DNA from 4 places in the Leisingera sp. ABM4_101 genome. Region 4 is predicted to be linked to each of the others. Evidence: riboswitches for the same ligand, from Rfam matches in the RefSeq annotation. Region 4 holds a riboswitch; each other region holds the start of a gene.

Region 1 (7,500 bases), 160 kb from region 4:
AGGAACCAGCGGGCCAGCGCCAGGGCTTCGGGCACCGCGGATTCACGTGTGACCGGCTTGCCGGCGTTTGCGCCGTCCGCGCGCAGAACCAGGGTTTCGCCGGCGCGTTCGATACGGATGTCGGCGGCGGTGTCTTGCAGGACGGGTTCGGCGCCGCAGTCGACAGCGAAGCCGAACTTGCCGGGCAGGGCAAGGTCCGTTGCCGCGGTTAGAGAGGCGCTCAGGTCTGTGGCGATAGCGTGGGTGTCGTCCCCTTCGCTCCAGAACGGAGCAAGCAGGACATTGCGGCGGGCTTCGGCCTGTGCGTCCGGGTCGATCAGGCCGAGATCGCGCAAACCTGCGATCAGCTCATCATGGGCGTCTTCGCGGATGCCGCGCATCTGCAGGTTGGCGCGGGCGGAAATGTCGAGGAGGCCGTTGCCGAACTCTTCAGAAAGTCTTGCGACACCGCGCGCCTGGCTAACGGACAGTTTACCGAGCGGCGCGCGCACGCGGACCACCAGCCCGTCGCCGGACATCATCGGGCGCAGGGCGCCAGGGCACCAGCCGTAGACCTTGGGGGCGGCGGCGGCACTCATGCGGCGCCCTCCAGCTCTGCCATGATCGAATTGCGCCGGGTGCTCCAGAGGCCTGCATCGAACAGAGCCCGGAAGCGGTCGCGCATGGCGGCGAGCGCTTCGGGGTTTTCGCGCTCCATGAACTCGACCAGATCGTCGCGGCCCAGGGTGGCCTCAAAATAGAGGTCGAAGAGATGCGGTTGCACCACCTGCGCCAGATGCGCAAAGGCGGCCATGTGGTCGAGGGTGGCAGCGACCTCAGCCGCACCGCGGAAACCGTGGGACATCATCGAGGTGGCCCAATCCGGATTGGCGGCGCGGGCGCGGGTGACGCGGGCAATCTCCTCGCCCAGCGAACGCGCCTGCGGCTTGTCGGGGCGGGTGGCGTCCATGTGGTAGAGCGCCGGGGCGGTCTGGCCGATACGGGCCATGGCGGCGGCAAAGCCGGCCTCATGCGCGGCGTAGTCGGAGGCGACCAGCAGGTCGGTTTCCGGCAAGTCCTGCAGGTGGACGAAGCTGTCGGCGCCTTGCAGGCGGGTTTCGAGCGCCTCACGGGCGTCGGTGATCGCGCCCTTGGCGTCGATGGCGTGGGAGGAAGCGTTGAGCCAGGCCTCGCCCGCCGCGGCACGGGCCTCGTCGCTGTAGTCATCCAGATGCGGGTTCATCGACAGGCCGTACTGGCCCGGTTTGGGGCCGAAGACGCGCGGTGTCTCGGTAAGATAGGGGTTGTCGGCCTGGGTCTCTTCGCGGTTTGCCAGCGCGGTGGCGGCGCTTTCGAACATCTGGGCGAGGCCCGGGAAGACGTCGCGGAACAGGCCGGAAACCCGCAGGGTCACGTCGATGCGCGGGCGGTTCAGCATGGAGAGCGGCAGCACGTCGAAGCCGGAGACGCGCTCGGAGCCTTCGTCCCACTTGGGCGCCAGCCCCGCGAGGTGCAGCGCCATGGCAAATTCCTCGCCCGCGGTGCGCATGGTGGCGGAGCCCCAGAGGTCGATCACCAGCCCCTTGGGCCAGTCGCCGTGGTCCTGGAGGTGGCGGCGCAGCAGCTCTTCCGCCAGTTTGACACCTTGCGCATGCGCCGCCCGCGACGGCACCGCCCGCGGGTCGGTTGTGAAGAGGTTGCGCCCGGTCGGGATCACATCGGCGCGGCCGCGGAACGGCGAGCCGGAAGGGCCGGGCGTCACGATCTTCCCGTCCAGCGCGGCGATTAGCCCGGCGCGTTCCTCTGCCCCGCATTGGCCGGTGCCGAAGATGTGCAGGCCCTCGCCGTACTGGCTTTCCTTGATGTCGCAGACAAAGGCGTCGATGCGGGTGATCGCCTCTGCGGGCGACGTGTCAGGGGTAAGGCCCAGGTCGGCCTCGACGCCGGTCCCCTGTGCCTCGGCGCGGATGTCGCCGATCAGGCGGTCGCGGCGGGCCGGGTCGAGGCCGTCGGCGGTGGAGTATTCGTCCAGCAGGCTTTCGAGCCGGGACATGCCCTCGGGCAGGTTGGTTTGCGCCAGCGGCGGCGGCAGGTGGCCGATGGTGACAGCGCCGATGCGGCGTTTGGCCTGTGCGGCCTCGCCGGGGTCGTTGACGATAAACGGATAGGCAACCGGGAGGGGGCCGGTCAGAACCTCGGGCCAGCAGGCGCCGGACAGAGCCACCGCCTTGCCCGGCAGCCATTCCAGCGTGCCGTGGGCGCCGATGTGGACCAACGCGTCGGTCTGGGCGCGCAGCCACTGGTAAAACGCCACATAGGCGTGGCGCGGGGTGCGGTCGAGGTCGTGGTAGTCGTCGACGCGGGTTTTGACCTCGCCGCGTTCGGGCTGCAGGGCAATCAGGGCGTTGCCTGCCCGCAGGGCCTTGAAGTGAAAGGCACCGTCACGGCAATCAATATCTTCCTCCGGGTCTCCCCAGGCCTCAGCCAAAGTGTTCTGCAGGTCTTGCGGCAGGGCGGCGAGAGCAGTTTTGTACTCCGTGAGCGGGACGCTTAGCGTTTCGTCCATCAGCCGCAGGCCGGTGTTTTCCTGCGGCTCAACGGTATAGCCTTGGTCCCAGAGCGTGCGCAGGATTTCGTCGCAGGACGCCAGCGCATCCAGTCCCACGGCATGGGCCAGGTTGTGGTCGCGGCCTGGGTAGGTGGAGAGGATCAGGGCAAGGCGCTTGTCTGCATTTGGAAGCTTGGCGAGGCGCAGCCAGCCTTCGAGGCGGTCCACAGCCGCCTTGATGCGGTCCGCGTCGGCGCGATGGGCAAAGCGGGAATACTGCAGGTCCGGGTCTTTCTTGCCTGGCGATTTGAAACTGACGACGCCGGCAAAGATGCGTCCGTCGACCTCCGGCAGCACCACATGCATGGCGAGGTCGGCGGGCGACAGCCCGCGGTCGGCCTCGGCCCAGTCCTTCTTGCGGGCGGTGGAGAGGGCGACCTGGAACACCGGGCAGCCGGTGGCGGAGAGCGGCGAGGCGCTGCCGTCTGTTCCTTGCGCTGAAAAGGCGGTGGCGTTGATGATGGCGGCGGGGGCCAGCTGCGGGAGTTTCTTGCGCAGCCAGTCCGCGGCAGAAGGCGCCTTGAGGCTGGCGGCAAAGGCGCCATAAGCGGCATAGCCGCGGGCGCGCAGTTCCGCGATCAGCGCATCCACCGGGGCGGTGTCGGCGGCGGTGAGGTAGGAGCGGTAGAAGCTCACCAGCACCAGCGGTTTGTCCTGCGGCGGCAGGTCGGCGAGCACGCCCTTGGCCGGGTCGTAGAAGCCGTGTTCCGGTGTCGTCTTGAGGCCGAGGACGGGGCCGGCGTAAAGCCCTGCAGCCAGCGACAGCTGGGCAAGTGCTGCCTGGGCCGCAACCGCACCGCCGGCGTCGCACAGGGATTGCAGGCGGCGCAGAGTGGAGACGGGCAGGGTGGACAGCTCATCAAGCCGCGCATCTTCGCGCCCGTCAGCGGGCAGGATCGCCAGCGCAATACCCTTGCGGCGGGCGAGGTCCTGCAGGGTGGCAAGCCCGTAGGACCAGTAACTTTCGCCGCCGATCAGGCGGACGAGGACGCCCTTGGCGCCCTCCAGTGTCTGTTCTGCATACACGTCGACCGACAGCGGGTGCTTGAGCGCCACCATGTTGGCGAGGCGCAAGCTGGGCAACTTGCCGCCCGCGCGGTGCCAGCCCGCCGCAAAGGCGCCGAGGTCGCTGTCGGAAAACGACAGCACCACAAGGTCCGCAGGCGTCTGCCCAAGGTCCTGCGGGGTATCGGTCTCGTCAAGGCCGTGGCTTTCGCGGAAGACGACGTGCATCAGATTTTGCCTTTCCCAGCCAGCAAAATGGAGTCCCGGGGCGCAAGCCCCGGATCGCGCCCGACCCGCCCCCATGGGCGGGCGCGATTGCGCCCACCCCGGGACGGGCGCGATCCTTTCCGCTCATGAAAATTGCGGGTCAAGAGCATGCTTCAGGCCCCCAGCTCGGCGCGGATGGCCTGTTCGTCGATGTCGTCATGCTCGGCGATGACCACCAGGGCGGTCTTGCGCGGCTGCGCGCCCCAGGGCTGGTCGTATTGGGCACGCAGGCGCTCGCCCACGGCCTGCACAAGCATCCGCATCGGTTTCCCCTCCACCGCGACATAGCCTTTGACGCGCAGGATATTGCGCTCGCGGGCGAGTTTCACGATGGCATTTTGCAGCGCTTCTGGATCGGAGACTTCGCCCATTTCGACAACGATGCTTTCAAAATCGTCATGCTCGTGGTCGTGATGGCCGTCGTGGTGGCTGGGGCGGGCGTCCAGATCGTCCTCGGCAGCCGCCTCGAGCCCTAGGATGATGCGCGGGTCGATGACGCCTTCGCTCATCGGCAGGATCGGCAGCTTGCGCGGCGCCTCGGCCTCGATCACGGCGCGGGCCTTCTCGACGCCTTCGTCGCCGGCCAGGTCGGCCTTGGACAGGAGCACGATGTCGGCGCAGGAGACCTGGTCTTCGAAGACTTCGCTGAGCGGAGTTTCGTGGTCCAGGCTCTCATCTGCTTCGCGCTGGGCGGCAACCGCGTCCAGATCGGGGGCGAACTGGCCTTTGGCAACGGCCTCTGCATCGGCCAGCGCAATCACGCCGTCAACGGTGATGCGCGAGCGGATCGCGGGCCAGTCAAACGCTTTCAGCAGCGGTTTGGGCAGGGCCAGGCCGGAGGTTTCGATCACGATGTGATCCGGCTTTTCCGGCAGGTCCATCAGCTGCTCGATGGTGGGGATGAAGTCATCGGCCACGGTGCAGCAGATGCAGCCGTTGGCCAGTTCCATGATGTTCTCGGCCGGGCAGTTCTCATCGGCGCAGGACTTCAGGATGTCGCCGTCGACACCGGCGGTGCCGAATTCGTTCACCACAACCGCCAGGCGCTTGCCCTGCGGGTTCTGCATCAGGTGGCGGATCAGGGTGGTCTTGCCTGCACCGAGGAAGCCGGTGATAACGGTGACGGGGATCTTGTTGAGATCGCTCATGATTACTCCTCGGAAGGGAAGGCGGCCGGCGGGATGCGGGCAACGGATTGTTTGCGGAATGCGGTGGGGCGCTCGCGCCAAGGCACAAGGCCGTCGGTTGTGGCGGCATAGGCGGCTGTGCCTGCCAGGATCTCAGGGATATGCTCTTCCGGGTCCATGTCGCCGTAGACATAGCTCCAGCGTTCCTCGCCGCCGGTCAGCAGCACGGTGCAGCTTCGCGAACAGGCCGACAGGCATTTGACGCCGCGCAGCGTTACGCCCTCGGGCATGCCGGCCTCTTTCAGCGCATCATGCAGCAGGGTGCCGGGGCGGGTTGCCTCGGGATCGGCGCCTTCGTTGCGGCACGTGAGGCACACGGTCAGCGTGACCGGTCCCGGTTTGCTGGCGGGGGTGCCCGCCTGATCGTCAGCCATCAGCGCGTCTCCTGTCGCGGCAGGGCTTGCGGGATGGCCGAAAAGGAACTGTCTCGTGCCAGCCCCTCACCCGGTCGCAGAACACCCCGTCTGCCCGTTGATCTCTCTCCTGCTGGCAGGTCTCCCGGCTTGCGGATGCCAAGGCGTTCGCCTTGCCGGCCATCCTGCCTTCCCGGGATATCTCCCAGTGGCATGGCGGCCTCATCCGGTCACGGTCGCGGGGGCGGCTGTGCTTCAGCCTGAGCAGGCCTTCACATTCCCTCTTCGCCTGTTTTCACAGGAACCAGCGGAACCCCCTTGCGCTATGGCGGGCTTCTTTGTCAAGACATGGGGTCAAACAGCTGGAGAGCCCCTATGAGCGAAAAGTCTGAAACCGGCATTTCAGAAGAAGAAGCCGCCCGTCACGCCTCGAAGATGGCTAAGAAGAAGGCGGCGCGTGACCGGATGATGAAGACCAAGGAGGGCGAGAAGGGACTGATCATCGTCCACACCGGGCCGGGCAAGGGCAAATCCTCGTCGGGGTTCGGGATGATCATGCGCTGCATCGCCCATGGGATGCCGTCTGCGGTGGTGCAGTTCATCAAGGGCGCCTGGCAGACCGGCGAGCGCACTCTGATCGAGGAGAACTTCAGCGATCTGTGCCAGTTCTACGCGATGGGCGAGGGGTTCACCTGGGAGACCCAGGACAAGGCGCGCGACATCGCTGCCGCCCAGAAGGGCTGGGAGAAGGCCAAGGAGATGATCCTGGACGAGCGCAACACCATGGTGCTCTTGGATGAGATCAACATCGCGCTGCGCTATGAATACCTGGACCTGGAGGAGGTGCTGGAGTTCCTGGTGGAGCAGAAACCGCCGATGACCCATGTGGTGCTGACGGGGCGCAACGCCAAGGAGGAGCTGATCGAGATCGCCGATCTGGTGACCGAGATGGGCCAGATCAAGCACCCGTTCCGCGCCGGGGTGAAGGCGCAGAAGGGTGTGGAGTTTTAATCTCTTACAGGCGGCAAAAGGCGGCGAAAGGCGGCAAATCCGATCGGGCCTGAGGTTTTGCGCTTTGCTTTGCAAATCGCCGGGGGGCGGGGGCGCTGCCTGCGGCAGCGCCCCCGCCCGGCCCAACGCTTTTCAGGGAACCTCTGGTTCCTTGAAAAGGGGCGGGAGTGCCCCCCCCCGTGTCTTGATGCCCCGCCTGCCTCCGCGCTTAAGCCCCTCCGCGCTTAAGCCGCCAGCCTCGCGGCTTTCTCGCTGATATAGGCATCCACCGCGGCGCGCTGCGCCTTATCCAGGCGCAGGCCCAGCTTGGTGCGGCGCCACAAATAGTCGTCGCCTGCGCGCACCCATTCGCGGGCAATTGCCCAGTCAAGCTCGCGGGCAGTGATGGTGGCGCCAAAGTCCCGGCCCAGATCACCGGCGGACTTGGCATCGCCCAGCACCTCCCAGGCCTCCAGCCCGTAAGCGCGGATCAGCCGGGCCGCCCAATAGGGCGTCAGGAAAGGGTATTCCTTGGCGAGCCGGGTTTTCAGCTTTTCCACATCCTCCACCGGGAAATCACCGCCTGGCAGGGCCGCGCCTGCGGTCCAGTCCGCGGGCAGCTGCGGGAAGACTTCACCGATCTTCGCCAGCGCCGCCTCGGCCAGCTTGCGGTAGGTGGTGATCTTACCGCCAAAGACATTCAAGAGCGGCGCCTGCGCCTGATCCAGTGTCAGCACATACTCGCGGGTCGCCGCAGTGGCGGAGCTGGCGCCGTCGTCATAGAGCGGGCGGACACCGGAATAAGTCCAGGCAATATCCTCGCGGCGCAGCGGCTGCTCGAAATATTGCGACGCGAAATCAATCAGGTAGTCCTGTTCGGTCTCGGTGCATTCAGGCGCCGTGTCCGGATCCGGATGGTCGGCGTCGGTGGTGCCGATCAGGGTGAAATCCTGCTCATAGGGAATGGCGAAGATGATCCGCCCGTCGGTGCCTTGGAAAAAGTAGCAGCGGCCATGATCGAACAGTTTCGGCACCACGATATGGCTGCCGCGCACCAGGCGGACGTTCTCGCGGCTGTTCTGGCCCAGCTTCTGGTGCAGCACGTCGGCCA
Region 2 (7,500 bases), 2.3 Mb from region 4:
GGGCGGCAAATGGCCGAAGATCCGCTCGGACCATCCGGCTTATTTCTATTCGCTCAGGGCGGCGGATACGGCCGACCGGGATTTGGTCAACATGCTGCTGGCGGAGCTGTGCCCGCATGATTTCCGCCAGATGTTCATTTGCCACAAGGAGCTGTTTTACAGCCAGTACCGCGGCTGGCCGGAAACCAAGAAGGCCTATTCGGCGGAGTTCCTGGCGCGGGAATATGCGGTGGACAAGGCCGGCGCGCGGGAGGCGCTGTTCGGGCATGAGCCGGATATGGAGGGGCGGCTGCCGCGGGTGCGGCGCAAGGGGATGGTTGAGCGGGTCGGCCCCTGGGGGGCTGTGAACCGGGTGCGGGGGCGATAGGGTGGTCCTATTGGAGCAACTTAATTCTTCCCGGACCGCTTGCGATCCGGTTCGCGCCCGACCCGCCCCCATGGGCGGGCGCGAACCTATGTTACGTGCACAAGCTCAGGAGGCGTGCTGAGATGTTCGGATTTATCCGCCTGATCCTGATCCTTCTGGTGGTGCTGACCGTGGTCTATGCCGCGGTGTCGCTCTACTCGCGCGAGATGCGGCGGCTGAAGCTGAAGCGGCGCTGGAAAGAGAAGGGGTTGACCGGCGACCGCGCGGCCTTCATCCAGCGAGGGCTGAAGCAGTACGACAACTCGTTCCGGCGCAAGCTGATCCTGTTGGTCTATATCATCCCGCTGGGGGCGCTGGCGCTCCTGATCTACGTCATTAACTTCATGTGAGGTCCACCCCATGCGTTTCATCAAATGGGCTTTCCTGATTACCTTCTGGGTGCTGTTCGGCGCCTACCTGCATTATACGCTGCCGCAGTATGACGTGGTGCGGATCGTCAATACCTATGAGGAGCGGCAGGAGCTGAACGACTGGACCAGGGTGTTTTGGTCCAAGCCGGACGACCAGTCGGCGCAGCTGATCAACCGGGATGTGCAGTTCATCCAGGCGGTGCGCGCCAACGGCCGCAACATGGTCTACCGTAACGAGGACACCGGCTGGAACTGGCCGCCCTATTTCAAGTTCGACACCGCGAACCTTTATACGGACGCCAATGACAGCATCTCGACCAAGGCGAACCCGGAGTGGGTGGCGGTGATGCATTACGGCTGGCGCAACGAGTTCCTGTCGATCTTCCCCAATGCGGTGACGATCAAGCCGGTGGCGGGGCCGGAGGACAAGCCGACCAATTGGTTCTCGATCATCTTCCTGGTGCTGCTGGCGGCGCTCCTGTGGGCGATTTATGTGCGCTGGCGCCGGTTCCGGCAGGCGCGGATCGACCCGATGATCGAAAGCGCCGAAGACAGCCTGTATGCGGCCGGCGATGCGATTGCCGAGCGCAAGGGGCGGTTCCGGCGCTGGCTGGGTACCTGGAAATCAAAGTGAGAGGGGGTCGCTGGATGGGCGGTTCCGGAAGACACAAGCGGATGCGCGGGCCTGAATGGCCCGCGTTTTTTATTCGATCCGGTCGAGCACCCAGTCCAGTGCCGGGGTGAAGTCGTCATCCGAAAGCGCCCCGCGTGGTGCCGCAGCGGCGGCAAAGGCAAAGCCGTGTGTGTAATCCACCAGCAGGCAGAGTAGGGTGCGGGCCTCTGCGCCGGTCACGCCTGCGGCTGCAATTTCCGCCTCGATGTGCTGCGTCAGCCTTGTCAGGGAGGCGCCGATCAGGGATGGGTTTTCCAGGATGCATTTCGCCAGCTCCGGGTGCCGGGTGACCTGGGCGCAATAGCGGGTCATCAGGCCGCGCAGCCGCAGCTTGGGGGTTGCCTCCTCTGATGGTGCGTCAGCACCTTCGAACGCAATGGCGACGAGAGATGCAATCATCTCGTCCCTGGTGCCGGCGTGGTGGGCAACGGCCATCGGAGTGACGCCAAGCGCCTCTGCCAGTGCCTTGAAGGTGAGGGCCTTGCTGCCGCCCTCATCGAGCAGCTGCTGGGCCTTTTTCAATACATCATCCTTGCTGAGAGCCCGGCTGCCCCGGGGAGGGCGCCCCATGCGCGGGGGCATGGATCAGGCCACCTGGAAGGTGGTCTGGACCATGCCGGTGGGCAGGGTGCGGGAGCTTGCCACCTGGAGGTCGATGTCCCGCTCCAGATTGCCAAACAGCGGGATGCCGCTGCCAATCAGGATCGGAACCGTTGTGATGGTCAGATCTGCGATCAGCCCTTGCCGCAGGAAGGACTGCACCATCCGGCCGCCGTCGATATAGGCGCGTTTCCAGCCCTCTTCCTGCAGTTCCTGCATAAGGTCTGCGGGTGTAGCGGTGCTGAGGCGCACCTTGTCCTTCAGCTCCTCGGGAATGTCCTGTTCGCTCAGGCTGCTGCTGAGGACCACAACCGGTTTGGCGTAGGGCCATGCATCAAACCCCAGCAGGGTGCGGAATGATCCTGTTCCCATGACCAGCCCATCGACGCTGTCCATGAAGGCCGCAAAACCGCCATCGTCATCTTCGGCAACAGGCTGTTTGTAAAGCCAATCCAGCGAGTGGTCCTGGCGGGCCACAAAGCCGTCGAGGCTGGTGGCGATGAAAACGTGGCCGGTGGTCATCTGGTTCTCCTGAGTTGCAATTAATTATACGGCATATAGTTAATCGTGGTTCCAGTTCCAAGTGACCGGCGCATTTTCGGGTGTCCGCGAATCGATTCGCGGCAGCAGGCAACGGGTAAACGCATGAAAGATAAGCGCTTGCCGCAAACAGGCTGGCGAGTGCCGGTTTGAGATTCTGGACATCCCTGTGCGGTTTGGAGCGGCAAACATGCATGTCTTTTTCCGGTTTCGGCGGGTCGGATTTGTTTTCGCCGACCGGCCCGTGATCGGGCATTTTCCATCTCAGCAAGGTGCCGCCTTTCGGGGCGGAGAATTGGGAAGCTGGTGAAACTCCGGCACTGCCCCCGCAACGGTGACCCCGGGTCAGGCCTGGCAAAGACCACTGAGGCGCATGCTTCGGGAAGGTGCCAGGCTCCGCCGCCACGCGGCCCCGGGACAGTCCGGAAACCAGCCTTGCCATGAAAACACGTCAACCGCGGGCGGCGGTCGGGCGGTTGCGGGCGCGTGGCCTGCAATCTCTCTTCCCATGCCTGCACCCAGCCAAGACGCCGCGGGGATGCGGCAAAGGAGAGAAGCAGATGCTTCAGGACAGCGAGATTCTGGCCAAGCTGATGGGCCGGCAGAAAAACTATTCCCTGGAACAGGCGTTCTATACCGATCCGGGGGTTCTGGATCTGGACATGCGCCAGATTTTCTACCGCGAGTGGCTGTTTGCCATTCCGGCCTGCGAGATCCCGAAGGCGGGCAATTACGTGACCCATCAGGTGGGGTCCTACAATGTCATCATCGTGCGCGGCACCGATGGCGAAGTGCGTGCCTTCCACAACGCCTGCCGCCACCGCGGTTCGGTTGTGTGCAAAGCCAAGAAAGGCAATGCGCCGAAACTGGTCTGCCCCTATCACCAGTGGACCTATGAGCTGGATGGCTCGCTGCTGTGGGCGCGCGACATGGGGCCGGATTTCGATGCCTCCAAACACGGGCTGAAGCCGGTGCATTGCCGCGATCTGGCTGGGCTGATCTATATCTGCCTGGCGGATGAGGCGCCGGATTTTGACGCTTTTGCCGCTGTGGCGCGTCCGTATCTGGAACCGCATGACCTGGGTAACGCCAAGGTCGCCTATGAAAGCTCGATCATCGAGAACGGCAACTGGAAGCTGGTCTGGGAGAACAACCGCGAGTGCTATCACTGCGGCGGCAACCACCCCTCGCTGTGCCGGACCTTCCCGGAAGACCCGTCGGTGACCGGCATCGAAGGCGGCGAGACACCGGCGCACCTGCAAAAGCATTTCGACCGGATCGAGGCGGCGGGGGTTCCGTCGGCCTTTACCATCGACGCGCGCGGCCAGCACCGGCTGGCGCGGATGCCGCTGAACGAGGGCGCCGAGAGCTATACCCTGGACGGCAAGGCGGCTGTGGCCAGGAAGCTGGGCCGGGTGCCGTTCGCGGACGCGGGCACCTTGCTGAAGTTCCACTACCCGACCACCTGGAACCACTTCCTGCCGGATCATTCCATCGTGTTCCGTGTGACCCCGATCAGCCCGACTGAGACCGAAGTCACCACCAAATGGCTGGTGCATAAGGACGCGGTCGAGGGGCAGGATTACGACCTGAAGCGCCTCACTGAGGTCTGGATTGCCACCAACGACGAAGACCGCATCGTGGTCGAGGACAATCAGCGCGGCATCAATTCGCCCGCGTATGAGCCCGGTCCGTACTCGGAAGTGCAGGAAAGCGGCGTCATCCAGTTCTCCAACTGGTATGCCGATCATCTGATGCGCGCCCTGACTGGCCGCCACCTGATCGCGGCGGAGTAAGCGCATGGGACTGCAGGCCAATTTCGAGACGCTGGACGAAACCCTGGCGTGGAAGGACGACGAGATGCTGGAATGCGTCTCTGTTGTGCCGGAAGCGCCGAACACCGCCACCTTCAGCTTCCGCGCGCCGTCTGGCGCGTGGTTCAAGTACCAGCCGGGCCAGTTCCTGACGCTGGAGCTGCCGGTGCCGGGGGAGACTGTCTGGCGGACCTACACGATCAGCTCCTCGCCGTCGCGGCCGCTGTCGATTTCGGTGACGGTCAAGGCGCAGGCCGACAGCATCGGCACCCGCTGGATGCTGGACCACCTGAAGCCGGGCATGTTCCTGCGGGCCTCTGGCCCGGCAGGCGTGTTCACCCTGCCCAAGCGGCCGAACGGCAAGTTCCTGTTCATCTCCGCTGGTTCCGGCATCACGCCCAGCCTGTCGATGACGCAGTATCTGTTCGACCGCGGCCAGTCGCCTGACGTCTGCTTCATCAACTGCGCCAAGCGCCCGAGCGAGATCATCGCGCGCCAGCAGCTGGAAAGCATGGCGTCGCGGGTGCCGGGGCTGAAGCTGAACTTCGTGGTTGAGGAAGATGACCCCTATCAGGTCTGGACCGGCTACCGCGGGCAGCTCAACCAGATCATGCTAGGCCTGATTGCCGGCGACTATCTGGAGCGTGAGGTCTACTGCTGCGGCCCGGAGCCGTTCATGCAGGCGGTACGCGACATGCTGATCGGTCTCGGGTTTGACATGGAGAACTACAACCAGGAAAGCTTTGGCGCGCCGGTCGAGACTGAGGCGGATGCGCCGGAGCTGGACGATGTGGTTCCGGAAGAAAGCGCAACTGCCGAGATCAGCTTTGCGGCGTCGGGCGTGATGGCGACCTGCACCGAGACCGACACGGTGCTGGCGGTGGCCAAGGCCTCGGGCCTCAACATCCCGTCGGGTTGCACCTTTGGCATCTGCGGCACCTGCAAGGTCAAGAAGACCGCGGGCGAGGTGCATATGGTCCACAATGGCGGCATCTCGGAGGAAGATGTGGAGGCGGGGTATATCCTGGCCTGCTGCTCCAACCCGATTGGCCGGGTTGAAGTGGACATCTAAAGAAACAGGGCGCGCGCCGGATCCGGCGCGCGCCCATTCATTTGCAGATTGATCAGGCTTCCAGTGCCAGCTTGTGCACGTGGATCTCGTTGATCGGGTGGCTTTCGGCGCCGATGATGCCCGGGCGGGCGTGGCGGTAGAGCGAGCGCCAATAGGGCTGGATCACGGTGCCGTCGTCGCGCATGAACTGCTCGATCTTCTCCATATGGCCGCGGCGCGTGTCTGCATCGGCAATGGCCGAGGCGGCCTCCAGCATGCTGTCGAACTCGGCGCTGGCGAGGCCGGTTTCATTCCAGGCAACTCCAGTCTTGTAGGCCAGTGTCAGCACCTGCACACCCAGCGGGCGGTGGCCCTAGTCGGTGGAGCTGAACGGGTATTTGTCCCAGTCGTTCCAGAAGGTGTTGCCGGGCAGCACGGTGCGTTTCACATTGAGGCCCGCATCGCGCATCTGTGCCGCCAGCGCGTCGGTGGTGTTGCGGCGCCAGTCGTCGTCGATTGAGATCAGCTCATGCTCGAAATCAAGCATGCCGGCCTCTTCCATCAGTTTGCGGGCGGCTTCGGCGTCGCGCACCGGCGCGCCGATGTCGGCGTATTCCGGGTGGATCGGGCAGACGTGATGGTTCTCGGCCAGGGTGCCGCGGCCGTCATAGCCCAGCTCCAGCAGCACAGCGTTGTCGCAGGCCAGCGCCAGGGCACGGCGGACGCGGGCATCAGCGTAAGGGGTTGCCCCGTCCACGATGGCGTCGCGGTTGGTGCGCAGCACCAGGGTATTGGCGGAGACGGATTTGCTGACGTTCCAGCCGATGGAGGTGAAGATGTCGACATATTCGCCCACGGTCTCGTAGGTCATGTCGATTTCCTCGGCCTCGGCTGCCGACAGGTGGGTGGAGGCATCGGTGCCGAAGTCGATGAACTCGATCCGGTCGAGATAGGCGCCTTCGCCCCACCATTCGTGATCGGTGTTCTTCTCCAGCGCGACCTTCACGCCGACCTCGTATTCCACCAGCTTGTAGGGGCCGGTGCCGACCGGATCGGCGCCCGGATCGCCGGACCAGCCGTCCGGCACGATGGCTGCGGGGTATTCGGTGACTGCCGGGATGATGGTGATGTCGGGGCGGGTGAGCTTTAGTTTCAGGGTCAGGTCATCGACCACTTCCAGCGCGCCCTCGGCCGGGCCGTCGCCGGCCTCGTTCTGCAGCGAGCCCATGCGGGCCGCCATTGAGTTGCCTTCCCATTTGCCGTCGCACCAGCGGGCAAAGTTATAGGCGACGTCCTTGGCGGTCAGGGTGCCGCGGCCGTCGTTCCAGTTCACACCGGGGCGGATGTGCAGCAGGTATTCGGTGGCGTCCTCGTTGACCTCCCAGCTTTCCAGCAGGCGTGGTTCAAAGGTGCCGTCGGCGTTGTATTGCACCAGGTACTCCAGGTAGCCGCGCACCAGGTTGCCAAGCTGCGGCCAGTTAAACAGCGGCGGGTCGAGCAATGCGCGCACCACCTGCTGAATGCGAATGGTGCCGCCGGCTTGCGGGTTGGCCGCGGCCTGCACCGGCTGGCTGAGGCCGATCATGCCGTAGGCTGCAGAGGCAGTCACGCCAAGCGCGGTTGCGCGGCTCAGGAATTCGCGCCGGTCCAATTTGCCTTGCGCGGCTTCCTCCGCATGCATGCGGATGGCCGGGTGGAGGGTTTCCCTGTTGTAGTATTGGGTCATTTTGCTTCCTTTGTTGCTGTGCTCAGCGCCGGAAAGGGTGCGGGCAGCAGTATGGAGGATGGAACGGCAGCCCTGCCCGCTGGCCGCCGCTCCCGGGGAGATGCCTTATTCAGCGGGCTCCTGTGTCACGGTGGTGGCGACGCCTGCCTGTTCGCGGCGGCCGTCGTTGTAGATCGCTTTCACCAGGGCAGCGCATTGCAGCACCATCACCAGCGAGAACGGCAGGGCGCCGATGACCATCGCGGTCTGGATCGCCTTGAGACCGCCGACCAGCAAGAGCGCCGTCACCACCGAGCCCAGGGCGACACCCCAGAAGATG
Region 3 (7,500 bases), 1.7 Mb from region 4:
CTGCCAAGAGGCCATGCGCGAGGATGAGCGCTGCTGGTTCGACGTGAACCGTGCCTGGAGTGTCGATCAGGCAATGCAGGTGATGCCATTGGTGCGTGACCTGGCGCCGCTGATCGAACAGCCCTGCGAAACCTACGAGCAATGCCGCACCGTTGCCCGTCACACGGGACTGGGGCTGATGCTGGACGAGGCGATCGAGGATCAGGACAGCTTCATCCGCGCGGCTGAGGATGGGGTGATCAATGCCGCGGTGCTCAAGATGGGCTGCACCGGCGGCATCTCCGAGCACCGCCATCTGGCAGAAACCGGCCTGCGCCTTGGCATCCCGATGCGGATCGAGGATTTCTATGGCACCGGCCTGACGCTGGCTGCGGTGTCCCACCTGGCGCAGGGGCTGCCTGCGGCGGCAACCTTTGGCCTTTATGACTACCACCTGCCCGCGGTGCCGGTGGTGAAGAACCCGTTCCCGGTGGTCAACGGCCGCGTGAAGGTGCCGGAGGACTGCGCGCCTGGCCTTGGCGTTGAGGTCAACTCGGACGTGCTGGGCGAACCAGTGGCGGAGTACAGCCTGTGACCAAAGCGGAGCGTTTGAAACGGATGCTGGACCCGGCCCGCGTGGCCTGGTTTGGCGGCGGCGGCATAGCGCCTGCGATTGAGTACATGAAGGCCAATGGCTTCACTGGCGAGGCCATGGCTGTGAACCCCAAGCGGGCAAAGATTGCCGGGCTGGATTGCGTGCCCTCGACTGCGGAACTGCCTTGGGTGCCGGATCTCGCCATCCTGGTGATCCCCAAGGAGGCGGTCATCGAAACCGTGCGCGCCCTGTCCGGGAACGGCTGCGGCGGGATGGTCTGCATCACCTCCGGCTTCTCCGAAAGCGCCGATGGCGCCGCGCGGCAGGCGGAAATGATCGAGGCAGCCGGAGATATGCCGGTGATCGGCCCCAATTGCCCCGGTATCGCCAATTTCTTGGATGGCAGCGCCTTCATGATGGATCACTTCGGCAATCACGCGCCGCAGCAAGGGGTGGCGGTGATCTCCAACGGCGGCGCCTACCTGAGCGACCTGGGATGCGCCGACCGTTCGCAGCCCATTGCCTATATGATCGGGCTCGGCAACCAGGCGATGGTCAGCGTCGCTGACATGCTGGACGCGGTGCTGGATGACAGCCGGGTAACGGCGGTGAATGTCTATTTCGAGGGCATCGCCGATGTTGCAAAGCTCTCGCAGGCCGCTGCCAAGGCCGCGCGCAAGGGCATTCCGGTGGTGGCCATCAAAGGCGGTCGCAGCGAGGCAGGTACCCGTGCCGCGCAATCCCATACCGCGTCCCTGTCGGGCGATGCGGCGGTGGCTTCGGCCCTATTCCGCCGCTTTGGCTGGATCGAAGTAACGACGCCCTCGGAAGCCATCGAAACCGTCAAGATGCTGAGCTTCACGCCCATTCCAAAGGGTATGAAGACAGGATTTATCACCTCCTCAGGCTCTTATGCGGTGCTGGGCGGCGATATTGCCGAAAAGGCGGGGCTGCAGATGCTACCGCCCTCGGCAGAGGCCGCGCCCGCGCTTGATGCGGCCCTGCCTGCCTATGTGGGGCCCGCGAACCCCTTGGATATCTCCGATGCCCATGGCTGGCCGCAAGGCGATCAGTTGCCGATCTACCAGGCCTTTGCGCAGGATGGGTATGACCTCTTTGCCCAGGTGATGTGCTACCCGCCCGAAGGCGGCTGGGATATGTCGACCTGGGATGCCACCACCAGCGCCTTGGCCGAGGCCAAGGGCGGCCGCCCGGCGGCCTTCGTCAACACCTTGGCCGAGGCGCTGCCGCGTGAAGCCCGCGAGCGGATGATCACCAGCGGTATGGCGCCGCTGCAGGGGATCGAGGATGGCTTGCGGGCGGTTGCCCATGCGGCGCGCTATGGCGCCATGCGGGAGAGAATGGATCCCGAAGCGATGCTCCTGTGTGCTGAGGACTGCCCGGCCTATCAGCCTGGCAGGACGCTGAGTGAAGCGGAGGCGAAAACCCGTCTCGCCGAAGCGGGATTGGACGTGCCGCGCCAGTGGGTTGTACTTGGTCCGGACAACCTGGTGGAAATCCCCTGCACCTGCGCGGTGAAAGCCATCGTGCCGGGGCTGTTGCACAAGACAGAGGCGGGCGCTGTGGCTTTGAACATCGCGCCGGAAGACCTGCCTGCTGCAATCAGTACCATGGCAGAACGCCTCGCTGAACAAAGGCTTGTGGCGGAAGGCTTCTTGATCGAGGAAATGATACAGGATCCAGTCGGAGAGCTGCTGGCTGGCATCCGCCATGTGCCGGACATCGGCCTCACCCTGACGCTGGCCGTTGGCGGCATCGCGGTGGAGCTGATGCAGGACACCGCCACCCTGATCCTGCCCGCACCGCGTGCGGATATCGAAACGGCTTTGCGGGGCCTGAAGCTGGCGCCGCTGATCCTCGGCTACCGGGGACGGCCTGAGGTAGACCTCGCCGCAACGCTGGACGCCATCGAGGCGCTTTGCGCCTTTGCTGCCGATCACCCTGAAATTGCAGAGCTGGAAGTGAACCCGCTGCTGCTCACCCAAACCCGCGCGGTGGTTGCCGACGCGGTCCTGACCCTGAAAGGCTGAGCCATGACCGACTACACCCATCTGATCTACGAGGTCGACGCCGACCATATCTGCTGGCTGACCCTGAACCGGCCGGAAAAGCTGAATGCGATGAACCTGAAACTCATTGCCGAACTGCAAGCCGGGCTGGAGCGCGCCGATGCCGATGACGATGTCAATGTGATCGTGATCCAGGGCGCCGGCCGCGGCTTCTGCGCCGGGCATGATCTGGATGAAGACGCGGAGGAGGACCGGACCTCGATTTATGAATACCGCGCCCATTACTTCAAGCAGTTCGAGGAATTCACAACCCCCTGGCGAGTGACCAAGCCGGTCATTGCCAGCGTCAATTCCATCGCCATCGGCAAGGGGTTTGAACTCAGCCTGTTCTGCGACATCACCATCGCCTCTGATGATACCCGCATTGGTTATAACGAGGTGCGATACGGCATCTCCGGCCACTGCATGTTCCTGCCCTGGCTGGTGAATATGAAAACTGCCAAGGACCTGCTGCTGACGGGCCGTGAACTGACCGCGGCGGAAGCCAAGGAAATGGGGCTGATCACTGATGTGGTGCCGCTGGAACAGCTGAAAGAGGCCACCCGCAAGAAGGCGCTGCTGATGGCCCGGATGCCGCGCGAGATGCAGTGGATGCACAAGATGTACCTGAACCGTGTCTATGAGATGCAGGGCCTGCGCACAGCCACGGACTATTACCTGGAGCAGGTTGCAATCATGGGCGCCCAGCCGGTCCCGGAATATGAAGCGTTTTCCAAATCGACGATCGAGAAGGGCCTGAAGGCTACGCTGAAAGAGGCCAATGCCCGCTATGAAGGGCTGGACTGAAAGCGGATCAGAGGGGCAGCCGGGCGGCGGCGGCGGGGTAGGCCGCGGTTTTAGAGCGGGAGTTGGGAGAGATCCGGCCAAGTGACTGTAACGCTGGGGATCAGGGTGCCGAAAACATCCAATTCCAGCGTGCCGGTCTCCTGGCCGTTCAGCCCTGCATAAAACGCCCGTGCCCGCTGATTGGATTGAAACACAGTCAGGGACAGGCTGCGCTGGTCCTTGGAAAGCAACTGTTGCACCGCGGCCCGGAACAGGCTGCTGCCAGCACCTGACCCCTGTGCCGCCGGAGAGACATGCAGATTGTCCAGATAGGGTTCCGGCCGGCACCAGACGGCGCAAAAACCAAGCAGCCCGGCGGGGTGTCCGGCGTGTTCCGCGATCAAAAGAATATCCCCCGGTTCCGGCCGGTAAGCCTGCCATTTGCGCAAAAGCTGGCTGCTAATCTCCCCGTGCAGCCGCGCCTGCGGGAAATCACCGGCATAGGCGGACTGCCAGCTCTCTGTATGCAAGGCAGCGATTTGCGGCAGGTCAGCTGCCGCAGCGGAACGGATATGGAGACGGGGCCGGGTCATACGGCTCACAGGATACCAATAAGATCGCATCACTCAATGGCCGGTAGACGCCACCGGGGGCGAAGATGTTTTGCCCGCAGGATTGTGGCAGGGACCGCAACTTTTTCTTGCCGCAACGGAAGCGATGCGCTACGGGCGATTTACCGGTCCCGAAAGGGCTAAGAGGGAATCCGCGGCGCCAACCGGCGCCAAACGGAACTGCCCCCGCAACTGTAGGCGGCGAGTGCTGCGCCATGATGTCACTGGACCTCAACGGCCCGGGAAGACGGCGCAGGCAATGACCCGCCAGTCAGGAGACCTGCCGGTGAAAACTGAAGCACACCGGACGGGGTTGTCCGGGGAGGTTGCCGGTAAGATGCGCCGCCGCTGGACGGTGACGCGATGGGGGGCTGACCTCCTGCCTTAGCGGTCAATACCCTTTCACCCGTTCTCCGGTCATTGACACATGGAGATCGAAATCATGTTTCTGCGTTCCGGCCTGATGGGCCTTTCTTTCGTTGCTGCTGCACAGGCTGCCGCCGCCAGCGAAAACTTTCCGCTGACCATTCAGAACTGCGGCGAGACCGTCACATTCGAGGCGCCGGTTGCCTCCTCCGTGACCGTCGGCCAGGCCGCCACCGAAGTGCTTTATGCGCTGGGCCTGGGCGAAAAGGTGCTGGGCACCTCGGTCTGGTTCAACGATGTGCTGCCCGAATATGCTGAGCTGAACGACAAGGTCGAACGCCTGGCAGACAACGACCCGAGCTTTGAAAGCGTGGTGGCCAAGCGCCCCGGTCTGGTCGCGGCACAGTATGAATGGCATGTCGGCCCCGAAGGTATCGTTGCCAAGCGCGAGCAGTTCCATGACCTCGGCATCCCGACCTATGTGATGCCCGCGGATTGCGTCGGCAAAGACAACACCACCGGCGGTGACGGCACGAGGACCCAGATGTTCACCACCGAGAGCCTTTACCAGGGCATCGAGGAACTGGCGGCGATCTTTGGCGAGGCTGAAAAGGGCGCAGAACTGGTTGCCGACTACAAGGCGCGCGAAGCCGCTGCTGTTGCCAAGGCGCAGGAGGTTGCACTGGACGGCGCCTCTGCCGTGTTCTGGTTCTCTTCGCCGGAAATGGAGAGCGATCCATTTGTGGCCGGCCAGAAGGGCGCGCCGGGCTACATGATGCAGCAGCTGGGCCTGAAGAACGTCATCGAAACGGACGAGGAATGGCCGACCGTTGGCTGGGAAACCATCGCCAAGGCGAACCCGACGGTGATCGTGATTGCCCGCATGGACCGCCGCCGCTTTGCCGCGGATGACTACGAGAAAAAGCTGGACTTCCTGCGCAATGACCCGGTCGCCAGCCAGATGGACGCGGTCAAGAACAACCGTATCGTGGTGATGGATGCCCAGGCCATGGATGCCACCATCCGCGCGATCCCGGCGCTGGAGGACCTGGCAGCTGAACTCAGCGCGATCGGCAACGGCGAATGAGCGCAGCCGCCGCACTAGCGTGGCAAAGCGTCCGGGGCGCTTGCCTGGCTTTGCCGGTGCTGGCTGCGGCGGTTCTGGCAGGCGCAATGATCGGCGAGACCGCGCTTGCGCCTGACCTTGTCCTGTCGGTTCTGGCCAACAAGCTGGCGGGTGCTGGGCTGCCGGTGGATCCGGTGGATCAGGGCATCATCTGGAGCTACCGGCTGCCGCGGGCGCTGGTGGCTGCGGCCTGCGGGGCAGCTCTGGCGGTGACGGGCGTGGTTCTGCAGGCGCTGCTGCGCAACGCGCTGGCAGACCCCTACATCCTCGGTATTTCAGCCGGTGCCTCTACGGGGGCGGTTGCGGTCACCATCGCGGGGCTGGGCGGCGGTGCACTGTCGCTGCCCTTTGGCGCCTTCAACGGCGCATTGCTGGCCTTTGGATTTGTGGCCATCCTGGCGCGGGCGGCCGGGGCAGGGGGCAGCCGCGCGGCTGCAGCGCAGATCGTGCTGGCGGGCATAGCAGGCTCGCAGCTGTTCAATGCGCTCACCGCCTTCATCATTGCCAAATCCGCCAATGCCGATCAGGCCCGCGGCATCATGTTCTGGCTGATGGGCAACCTCAGCGGCGTGCGCTGGCCGGATGTGTGGCTGGCGGTGCCGTTGGCGCTGGCGGGCTGGATGATCTGCCGGTTCCATGCCCGGGCGCTCGACGCCTTCACCTTTGGCAGCGATTCGGCCGCGTCGCTCGGCATTCCCGTCCGCAGGGTGCAGGTGGTGCTGATCTTTGCCACCGCGCTGATGACCGCGGTGATGGTGTCGATTGTCGGCTCCATCGGCTTTGTAGGCCTTGTGATCCCACATGCGGCACGGTTTCTGGCAGGCCCCAGCCACCGCAGGCTGATGCCGGCTGCGGCGCTGACGGGCGCTGTTTTTCTGATAGCTGCCGACATCGTGTCCCGCATCATCATCCCCGGCCAGGTGCTGCCCATCGGGGTTGTCACTGCCCTGATCGGGGCGCCGGCCTTTGCCATCATCCTGGTGCGCGGCCAGAGGGGGCCGCGATGAAGATCGAGGCCCGCAACCTGAGCTTTTCCGTGCGCGGCAAGCAGCTGCTGCGGGACGTGTCGCTGGCGGTGCAGCCGGGCGAGACCCTGGCGCTGGTGGGGCCGAACGGTTCTGGCAAGTCGACGCTGATGCGGCTGCTGTCCGGCCTGGCACGGCCGTCGCAGGGCGAGGTTCTGCTTGCGGAAGAGCCGCTGGCCCGGCTGAACCGGCGTGAGATCGCCCGGCGGATCGCCATTGTCGAGCAGCAGTCGGATACCGCCGAGCGGATCACTGCGCGGGCAGTAGTGGAACTGGGGCGCACGCCCTGGCTGTCGGCGCTGAAGCCCTGGAACGGCAGGGACACGGCGCTGGTGGACAAGGCGCTGCGCACCGTCGAAATGGAGAGTTTCGCGCAGCGCGAATGGGCCACCCTTTCCGGCGGCGAGCGGCAGCGGCTGCATATTGCGCGCGCGCTGGCGCAGCAGCCGGGGCTGCTGCTGCTGGATGAGCCGACGAACCATCTGGATATCCACCATCAGCTGTCGATCCTGGAATGCATCCGGAACCTGAAAGTGACCGCAGTGGTCGCCTTGCACGATCTGAACCAGGCAATGACCTGCGACCGGGTGGCGGTGCTGTCAAACGGGCGGCTTGCCGCTTTGGGGCCGCCGCAGCAGGCGCTGGCCCCGGAAACGGTGTCCGAAATCTTCGGGATCAAGGCCCGCTGGATGCATGGCGCAAACGGCGCGGACCCGTTTCTGTCGTTTCACCTTGCCTGAGACCAAAGCCAAGGCAGTCAAGGCCCTGGTTCAGCCGTTCCCTATCACTGTTAGGATCTTGTTGCGCTGGATCTTCCCGGACGGTCCCTTGGGAAGGTCTGGCAGGAAGTGGATTTCATCCGGCGACTTGAACCGTCCCAGCCGGGACTGGCAGATCTCAATCAATTCAAGCGGTGTCAGGCTGGACCCCTCGCGGACCGTGA
Region 4 (7,500 bases):
GCGCCATGAGCCGCCAGGAGGCGCTCGACGTGCTTCTGGGAGAGGCGTCATGACAGACCAAACCATGACATTAACTGGAAAATCCCACAGTTGGACACGGGCCAAGACCGGCTGGGCGATCTTTGCCGCCGCTTGCGCGCTGGCCATCGGCAACTCCCTTCTGCCCGCAGGGCTGGTGCGTCCACCGGAATGGCTGGTGCTGCCCTTTGCCGACTGGATCAATGCGATCTTTGCCTTTGTCCGCGATGACCTGGGCCTTCTCTACCTGACCCGCGCTTTTGCCGATGGTGTCGAATGGCTGCTCGATGTGACCGCCAACCTGCTCTACGGCAAGAACCGCTGGCCCCGCATCGGCCCGGTCCCCTGGACCGTGATTGCCAGCATCGGCTTTGTCATCGGCTACGCGCTGCAAGGCTGGCGCCTGTCGCTGCTCACTGGCGGCACCTTTGTCTGGATCGCCGTCCTGGGGCAGTGGAAATGGGCGATGGAGACCCTTTCGGTCATCGTCGTCGCCGCCCCCTTCTCGATCCTGTTCGGCCTGGTCATGGGCATTTGCGCCTGGCGGTCCAAGACGTTCGAGCGGATCCTGAACCCGATCCTCAACATCGCGCAAAGCCTGCCGCATTTCGCCTATATGATCCCGGTGGTTGTCTTCATCGGCGTCGGTCCCAAGGCAGGCGCCATCGTCACCATCATCTTCTCGGTGCCGCCGATGATCCGCATGTCCCTCCTCGGCCTGCGCAAGGTCCCGCATGAGGTGATCGAAAGCGGCCACATGTGCGGCTCCACCCGTTGGCAGCTGCTGCGCTACGTGCGCATTCCCACCGCCCGGACTGAGATTCTGGTGGGCGTGAACCAGGTAATCATGCAGTGCCTCGCCATGGTGGTTCTGGCCAGCTTCATCGGTATGCCGGGCCTCGGCCAGAAGCTGTTGCAGCTGTTGCAGGCGCTGAAGATCGGCCGCTCGGTTGAAATCGGCATCACCATCGTGCTGCTGGCGGTCATGCTGGACCGCTGCACCAAGGCCTGGGCCACCAAACAGCCCGAGCATTTCGAAAAAGGCACCTCATTCGCCGTGCGCAACAAGTTCCTGTTGCTTGGCGCCGGCCTGTCGCTGGCCTGCCTGGTGCTGGCGCAGTTCGTCCCGCTGCTGGACCAGATCGGCCGCCGCGACGCCTTCACCATTTCCAAGCCGATTGACGCGGTTGCGGACTGGTTCATCGTGCTGATCGACCCGATCACACAATGGCTGCGCTGGTTCCTGATCACCTGGGTCCTGATTCCGATCCGCGACGCCTTCCTGTGGATGCCCTATGCCGCGGTGCTGGCACTGCTGGCGGCGGTCGGCTGGGCCATCGGCGGCTTGCGCTCTGCCCTTGTCTGCCTCGCCTTCTTTGGCCTCATCGCCATGTCCGGCTGGTGGGACCGCGCAATGATCACGGTCTATACTGTCGTGGTTGCCGTCTCTATTGCCGCCGTCATCGGCTTCCCGCTGGGCATCTGGGGATCGTTTCACGAGAAACGCGCCGCGCTGGCCCTGCTGATCTGCGACACGCTGCAGACCTTCCCCAGCTTCATCTACCTGATCCCGGTGGTGATGCTGTTCGGCGTGAACGACGTGGCAGTGATCGGCGCCGTGGTCCTCTTCGCTGCCGTGCCGCTGGTGCGCTACACCATCGAGGGCCTGCGCCAGGTGCCGGAAACCCTGATCGAGGCCGCCGATATGTCCGGCGCCACCCGGGCACAGACCCTGTGGAAGGTCCGCCTGCCGATGGCCCTGCCCACCATCATGGTCGGGGTGAACCAGTCGGTCATGTTCTCGCTATTCATGGTGATCATCGCCGCCTTCATCGGCACCCAGGACCTGGGGCAGGAAATGCAGCGCGCACTGTCCTCTACCGATGTGGGCAAAGGGCTGGTCCTTGGCCTCGCCGTCGCCTTCATGGGGCTGATGGTCGACCACCTGGTCACCACCTGGGCAAAGACCAAGAAAGAAGCGCTGGGGCTGGAGTAAGACCATGACCATCCATTCAAACGACTTCGGCCCCGCCCCCCACACCCGCATAGGCTTTCTGCTGTTTCCAGGCTTTCCCATGGCCTGCCTGACCTCGGCAATGGAGCCCTTGCGTGCCGCCAATGAAATCGCCGGGCACCAGGTGTTCTCCTGGTCCCTGGTGAGCGAAACCGGCGCGGACGCAAAGGCTTCTGCCGGGGTCTTTTTTCCAGCGGAAACCAGCCTGGCAGAGGCCGAAGGGTTCGACTGCCTGTTCCTTCTGTCAGGTCCGGAAGCCGAATTTGAAGACCCGGTCTCCAGTCCCGGCAGGCTGCGCTACCTTGCCCGCCACGGCGTAACCCTAGGCGCGGTGTCCGGCGGGGTCTTCCCGCTCGCCCGCAGTGGCGTGCTGGCCGGGCGGCGGACGGCGGTAAACTGGTGCTACCGCAGCGCCTTCGAGGCAGCTTTTCCGGACTGCACAGCCGTCGACCGGCTGATCGTGCGTGACGGCAATATACAGTCTGTTTCAGGCGCTACGGCGATGTTCGACCTTTCGCTTGAGCTGATCGGCAACGCCCTCGGCGCGGATGCGATGAACGAGGTGGCTTGCTTGTTCCAGCATCCGGTCATCCGCAGCGGCAGCTCCAGCCAAAAGGTTCCGGTGCTGCAAAGCGACCGTACAGTCGATCAAATGCCTCCTACGGTGAAAGAAGCCATACGCATTTTCTCGGAAAACCTCGAAACACCGCATGGCATCCGCGACGTGGCCCGTATGGTCGGCATTTCGCCGCGCCAGCTGGAACGCAGTTTTCAGGCTGCGACCAGATTGAGCCCCGGCGAATACTACCGGAAGAAAAGGTTGCAAGCCGCCCGGCAGATGGTGCTGTTTTCCTGGGACAGCATTTCGAGCATTGCACATGCCGTTGGATATGCCAGCTCCTCCACCCTCACGCTGCACTACCGCAGGCTATACGGCCTTACTCCCATTCAGGATCGCAAATCAGCTTTCCGGCAGGCCACAACGCAATTTGGAGAAGCCAGGCTGCAGGGGCAGGTTACATAACCGGCTTGCACTTGAAATTGTGCCCCCACAGACGCCGCTATGCCTAACTAAAACACTGACAGGCTGGGTATTTTCGAGAAAACAATCACATCATCGGCGAGGGAATGAGGACCGAGAAGAGCCTGGATCCTGGAACCTGAGCACTGACCGAACTGACGTTTTTCCCCGCTGCGTTGTATATTGGGAAGGCAAGCTTGCTGCCGGCCTCTTGCACATGGACACGCTCGGCCGCACACCTGGCAGAACGGACAAGAAGACCCAGCCGCTCACTGCCGCCCGTCTTAAGGCTCCGCTGCGGGCGGGGAACAATTCTAGGCTAGCCACTGCCTCTCATCGTCCTGCAAGGTGTTTTCTCTAAGCAGGCCAGCAGCTTCAGCCAGACGCATGCCAGTATCGGCCACGACGGCCACAAGCCAACGCATTTCTTCGTTGATCTGACGGCATTCCCGCTGAAGGGCAAGGATGACGCCCTCGGAGATAGAGCTAGCCCCGATGATCCTCCCCCAATGAAGTGGTCCGCCGTTATGTTTAGGAAAACGGAGGATCAGAATGGGAACGAAGCGACACAAGCCGGAAGAATCTAATGCTGTGGTAGCACGGGCCATGTCCGCTTCGGACTGTGAGCGGTCCAATGCACCTGCAGCGACCATGCCAAGCGGTGACCGTAGCTATGGGCTCGATCTGCCCGTTTGTGCGCCCTGCAGCGGAGGGTGGGATCGAGCCCATTCTACCGAATGCTGCGCCTGATCTCAGCGGCAGCTATGCGAGGAAAGTTGCGTTTCCAAGGTCGGCACTAGTCGACGCAATGGATCAGCCTGACCGGACCATTTCAGACATTCCTCAGCATCGAAGCAGCCACAACTCGGCAGGGCCAAAGCAGTAGTTCTGCGGTAGATGCACTGATTGAGGTTCACCGCCGGTGGTGAAGCTTGCATGCGTTCATCCACTTCAATCAAATACTGCGAGATACGTATGCAGCATTGCTTCCGAGTAAGAACTTTGAGCCTAATCGCGTCAGTCTTCCCTCTCCCGAAGTAGTATTCAGTTATAACAGTTTAACGAAATCAGTTTCTTGCGATGACGCCTTTTGGCGCCCTCTCTAAGCCGCCTCACTAGACTTTGGCGCTTGACAGAATAAGTTCAGTTTGCCTAAGTCCCGGCCATTCTGGTCCGGCTGGGAGACCACCCGGTTAAAAGGGAACACGGTGAGGTGTAGCCAACAGGCGCCGAATCCGTGACTGCCCCCGCAACTGTGAGCGGAGAGCAATGCTGCGGTATGCCACTGCCCCAAGGGGCGGGAAGGCGCAGCAAAGCCTCGACCCGCAAGTCAGGAGACCTGCCAGGATGATCACCCTATCGCGGTGCGGGGCGCGCCGAAGATAACGGACCTTCCGTAGTGGTGGCAGTTTTCACCGTCTGCGGGGGCATTGCCTTCCAAAGACCAAAATTATGAACATGCTGCCCGGTATGGGCAGCCGCTTGGCCTGTGCTTGCTGCGTGGGCCGGGAGGAATGGAATATGCGCAAGGCAAGCCTGTCCCTAGCTGCGGCCCTGGCCGCCACCCCTGTAATCGCAACCGCCCAGGATTTTGAGGTCACCGATCTGGGAGAGATCATCGTCTCCGGCGGTTTTACGCCGGTCGAGGCCCAAAAATACGGCCGCTCAGTCTCAGTCCTGACCAGCGAAGAAATCGAAGATCACGGTATCACCACCGTCCAGGACGCGCTGCGTTCGGTCCCCGGCCTGATGGTGAACGGCTCCGGCGACAGTTTTACCCAGGTCCGCATCCGCGGTGCCGAAGCCAATCACACGCTGATCCTGATCGACGGCGTCGAAGCCTCGGGCGGTGACAGCGAGTACATTCTGTCCGGCCTGGACACTGCCAATATCGAGCGGATCGAAGTCCTGCGCGGCCCGCAGTCGGTGTTCTACGGCTCCAACGCCTCGGCCGGTGTGATCAACATCATCACCAAGTCCGGCGGCATCGGCACGGAATACGGCGGCAGCGCGGAAGCGGGGTCCGACGGCTACCGGGCCTCGGCCCGGGTTTCGTCGCGGACCGAGCGCGGCGGTATCGCCTTCAGCTTCGCCCATGACAATGACGACGGCTATGACACCTCGGGCGATGGCGGTGAAGAAGACGGCATCCGCCGCAATACACTGCAATTGAAAGGCGACTACCTGGTCACCGACTGGCTGAAACTTGGCTTCAACTTCCGCACGTCGGATGAACGCTATGACAGCGATCGCACCTCCTTTACCGCAACGGATGCGGCCAGCTATGTCGTGGATGATCCGACGCAATTCAGTGACCGGGATGAGCAACTGGCGCAAGTCTATGCTGAACTGGACACATTGGGCGGCCGCCTGAAACACCGCCTGTCAATCGAACGCACTGACTTTGACCGGTCCTTCAATGGCGGCACCCCGACCGAGACCAAGACTGAAGCAGCAAAGTACCTGCTGAGTTTCGGCCTGGACGGGCAGCAGGCTGATCAAGCAGACCATCTTCTGAACGCAATGCTGGAGTGGGAAGAGGATTCCAGCAGCTCCAACCCGGCCTTTACACGCGAAACCAAGTCGATTGCCCTGGAATACCGCGGCAGCTTTGCCAACGGCCTGGACCTGCAGCTCGGGGTGCGTCACGACAGCAACAGCGTATTCGAAGACGCAACCAGCTGGACCGTCAGTGCCTCCTACACGTTTGCTGGCAGCGGTGTGCGCCTGCACAGCTCGGCCGGTACCGGCATCGTGAACCCTTCTTACTTTGAACTGTTTGCCAACAGCACCTTCGGCTCCACTACCTACCTCGGCAATCCGAACCTGCAGCCGGAAGAAAACCGCAGCTTCGATTTCGGGGTTGAAGTGCCATTCCTGCAAGGGCGCGGTCTGGTTGATGTGACTTATTTCGACGAGACACTGACAGGCGAGATCGAGAGCTACATGGTGAACGCAACCACGTTCTCCTACCGCAACCAAGCCGGAGACAGTGATCGCAAAGGTGTTGAACTGGCAGCACGCCTGGAAGCCACCGACAACCTCGACCTGCGTCTGTCCTACACCTATCTGGACGCCACCAACCCCAATGGCTCCGTCGAGATCCGCCGCCCGGAGCACGAGCTTCTACTGAGTGCCACACTGGATACTTTCAACGGCCGCGGCTCTGTCACCACGGACATCCGGCATGTGGCAGGCAATTCGGACAGCCAGTTCTTTGGCTCCTTTGCCACAGCTGAGCTGCCGGATTACACCACCGTTGATGTGGCTGCTCAGTATGAGCTGACGGATAACGTCGTACTGACCGGGCGCGTCACTAACCTGTTCGACGAGGATTACGCGGACGTCTGGGGCTACGCCAAGCGCGGCCGCGCCGCCTATATCGGCGTACGGGCCGCGTTCTGACCCATGCGCAGCTTGCCCGGCATAGCCCTGGCCCTTTTGTGGGCCGCCACCGGCGCCTTTGCCGGGCCGTCGCGCGTGGTGTCGATGAACCTGTGCACCGACCAGCTGGCGATGCTGCTTGCAGCGCCGGGGCAGCTGGCCTCGGTTTCTTACATCGCGCGGGACGCCCGCGCCTCGGCCATGGCTGATGAGGCCATGGCTTATCCCATCAATCACGGCAAGGCAGAGGAGATTTACCTGCTGAAGCCGGATCTGGTGATTGCCGGCACGTTTTCGACCCGGGCGACAACCGATATGCTGCAGCGGCTTGGTGTGCCCGTGGTGGTGTTTCAGCCCGCCAACTCGCTGGAAGACGTGCGGCAGCGGATCCTGAAGATGGGCGGTGTTCTGGGCCGGGAACAGGCCGCCCGCGCTCTTCTGGCAGAATTTGACAGGCAACTGGCCTTGCTGCTGCCAGCCGAAGGCACGCGCCCGCGGGCAGCACTCTATGCGGCCAACAATTACACCGCCGGGCCGAAATCGCTGGCCGGGCAAATCCTTGAGGCTGCGGGCCTTAGGAATGTCGCCGCCGAGTTGGGTTACGCCCGCTCCGGCAAGATGCCGCTGGAAGTGCTGGCGATGGCTGAGCCGGACCTGCTGGTGGGAACCTCGCCTTACCCGCGCGCTTCGCGCAGCGAGGACAATCTGGCACATCCCGTCGTGCAGCAGCTGGCGGCCCAAAGCGGTGCCGGGCAGATGCGCGATGCGGATTGGGTCTGCGGCACGCCCCATGTGCTGCGCGCGGTGCAAATCCTGGCTGAGGAGCGCCGCCTGTTCGCCGAAAAGGAGAGCCGGGAATGACCCGTCTGATGTTGGGACTGTCCATTGCCGTCATTGTGCTGTTTCTGATCTCGCTGACAGTGGGGCCCGCGGATGTCGGCATGGGCGAAAGCCTGGCGGCGCTGTTTAACGACAGCTATGGCCCGCTGACGCTGGTGATGCAGGAAATCCGCCTGCCGAGGGCGGTGCTGGCGATTATCATCGGCGGCGGCCTGGGGCTGGC

What was found. Region 4 has a riboswitch for cobalamin ahead of ACXAEK_RS19210 (TonB-dependent receptor plug domain-containing protein). Riboswitches for the same ligand answer to the same signal wherever they lie in the genome.
Positions count from the first base shown of each region.
Region 1: another riboswitch for cobalamin. It lies ahead of ACXAEK_RS20010 (DUF1636 family protein); the one in region 4 lies ahead of ACXAEK_RS19210 (TonB-dependent receptor plug domain-containing protein).
Region 2: another riboswitch for cobalamin. It lies ahead of ACXAEK_RS07940 (aromatic ring-hydroxylating oxygenase subunit alpha); the one in region 4 lies ahead of ACXAEK_RS19210 (TonB-dependent receptor plug domain-containing protein).
Region 3: another riboswitch for cobalamin. It lies ahead of ACXAEK_RS10625 (ABC transporter substrate-binding protein); the one in region 4 lies ahead of ACXAEK_RS19210 (TonB-dependent receptor plug domain-containing protein).

Region 1 is NZ_JBSWTV010000002.1:3,854,079-3,861,578, reverse strand. Features, by position in the region: gene cobG (precorrin-3B synthase) at 1-578, opposite strand, end outside; gene cobN (cobaltochelatase subunit CobN) at 575-3,820, opposite strand; gene cobW (cobalamin biosynthesis protein CobW) at 3,973-5,007, opposite strand; gene ACXAEK_RS20010 (DUF1636 family protein) at 5,010-5,420, opposite strand; cobalamin riboswitch at 5,518-5,723, opposite strand; gene cobO (cob(I)yrinic acid a,c-diamide adenosyltransferase) at 5,775-6,410, shown strand; gene glpD (glycerol-3-phosphate dehydrogenase) at 6,635-7,500, opposite strand, start outside.
Region 2 is NZ_JBSWTV010000002.1:1,413,601-1,421,100, forward strand. Features, by position in the region: gene ACXAEK_RS07915 (DUF6638 family protein) at 1-367, shown strand, start outside; gene ACXAEK_RS07920 (hypothetical protein) at 490-756, shown strand; gene ACXAEK_RS07925 (DUF1523 family protein) at 767-1,411, shown strand; gene ACXAEK_RS07930 (TetR/AcrR family transcriptional regulator) at 1,481-1,972, opposite strand; gene ACXAEK_RS07935 (dihydrofolate reductase family protein) at 2,036-2,572, opposite strand; cobalamin riboswitch at 2,844-3,042, shown strand; gene ACXAEK_RS07940 (aromatic ring-hydroxylating oxygenase subunit alpha) at 3,151-4,386, shown strand; gene ACXAEK_RS07945 (FAD-binding oxidoreductase) at 4,391-5,476, shown strand; partial or broken gene ACXAEK_RS07950 (ABC transporter substrate-binding protein) at 5,529-7,181, opposite strand; gene ACXAEK_RS07955 (BCCT family transporter) at 7,287-7,500, opposite strand, start outside.
Region 3 is NZ_JBSWTV010000002.1:1,956,759-1,964,258, forward strand. Features, by position in the region: gene ACXAEK_RS10605 (mandelate racemase/muconate lactonizing enzyme family protein) at 1-574, shown strand, start outside; gene ACXAEK_RS10610 (acetate--CoA ligase family protein) at 571-2,625, shown strand; gene ACXAEK_RS10615 (enoyl-CoA hydratase/isomerase family protein) at 2,629-3,450, shown strand; gene ACXAEK_RS10620 (N-acetyltransferase family protein) at 3,501-4,022, opposite strand; cobalamin riboswitch at 4,150-4,342, shown strand; gene ACXAEK_RS10625 (ABC transporter substrate-binding protein) at 4,483-5,493, shown strand; gene ACXAEK_RS10630 (FecCD family ABC transporter permease) at 5,490-6,539, shown strand; gene ACXAEK_RS10635 (ABC transporter ATP-binding protein) at 6,536-7,297, shown strand; gene ACXAEK_RS10640 (AMP-binding protein) at 7,328-7,500, opposite strand, start outside.
Region 4 is NZ_JBSWTV010000002.1:3,690,908-3,698,407, forward strand. Features, by position in the region: gene ACXAEK_RS19195 (quaternary amine ABC transporter ATP-binding protein) at 1-53, shown strand, start outside; gene ACXAEK_RS19200 (ABC transporter permease) at 50-2,014, shown strand; gene ACXAEK_RS19205 (GlxA family transcriptional regulator) at 2,019-3,056, shown strand; cobalamin riboswitch at 4,206-4,414, shown strand; gene ACXAEK_RS19210 (TonB-dependent receptor plug domain-containing protein) at 4,575-6,458, shown strand; gene ACXAEK_RS19215 (ABC transporter substrate-binding protein) at 6,462-7,298, shown strand; gene ACXAEK_RS19220 (FecCD family ABC transporter permease) at 7,295-7,500, shown strand, end outside.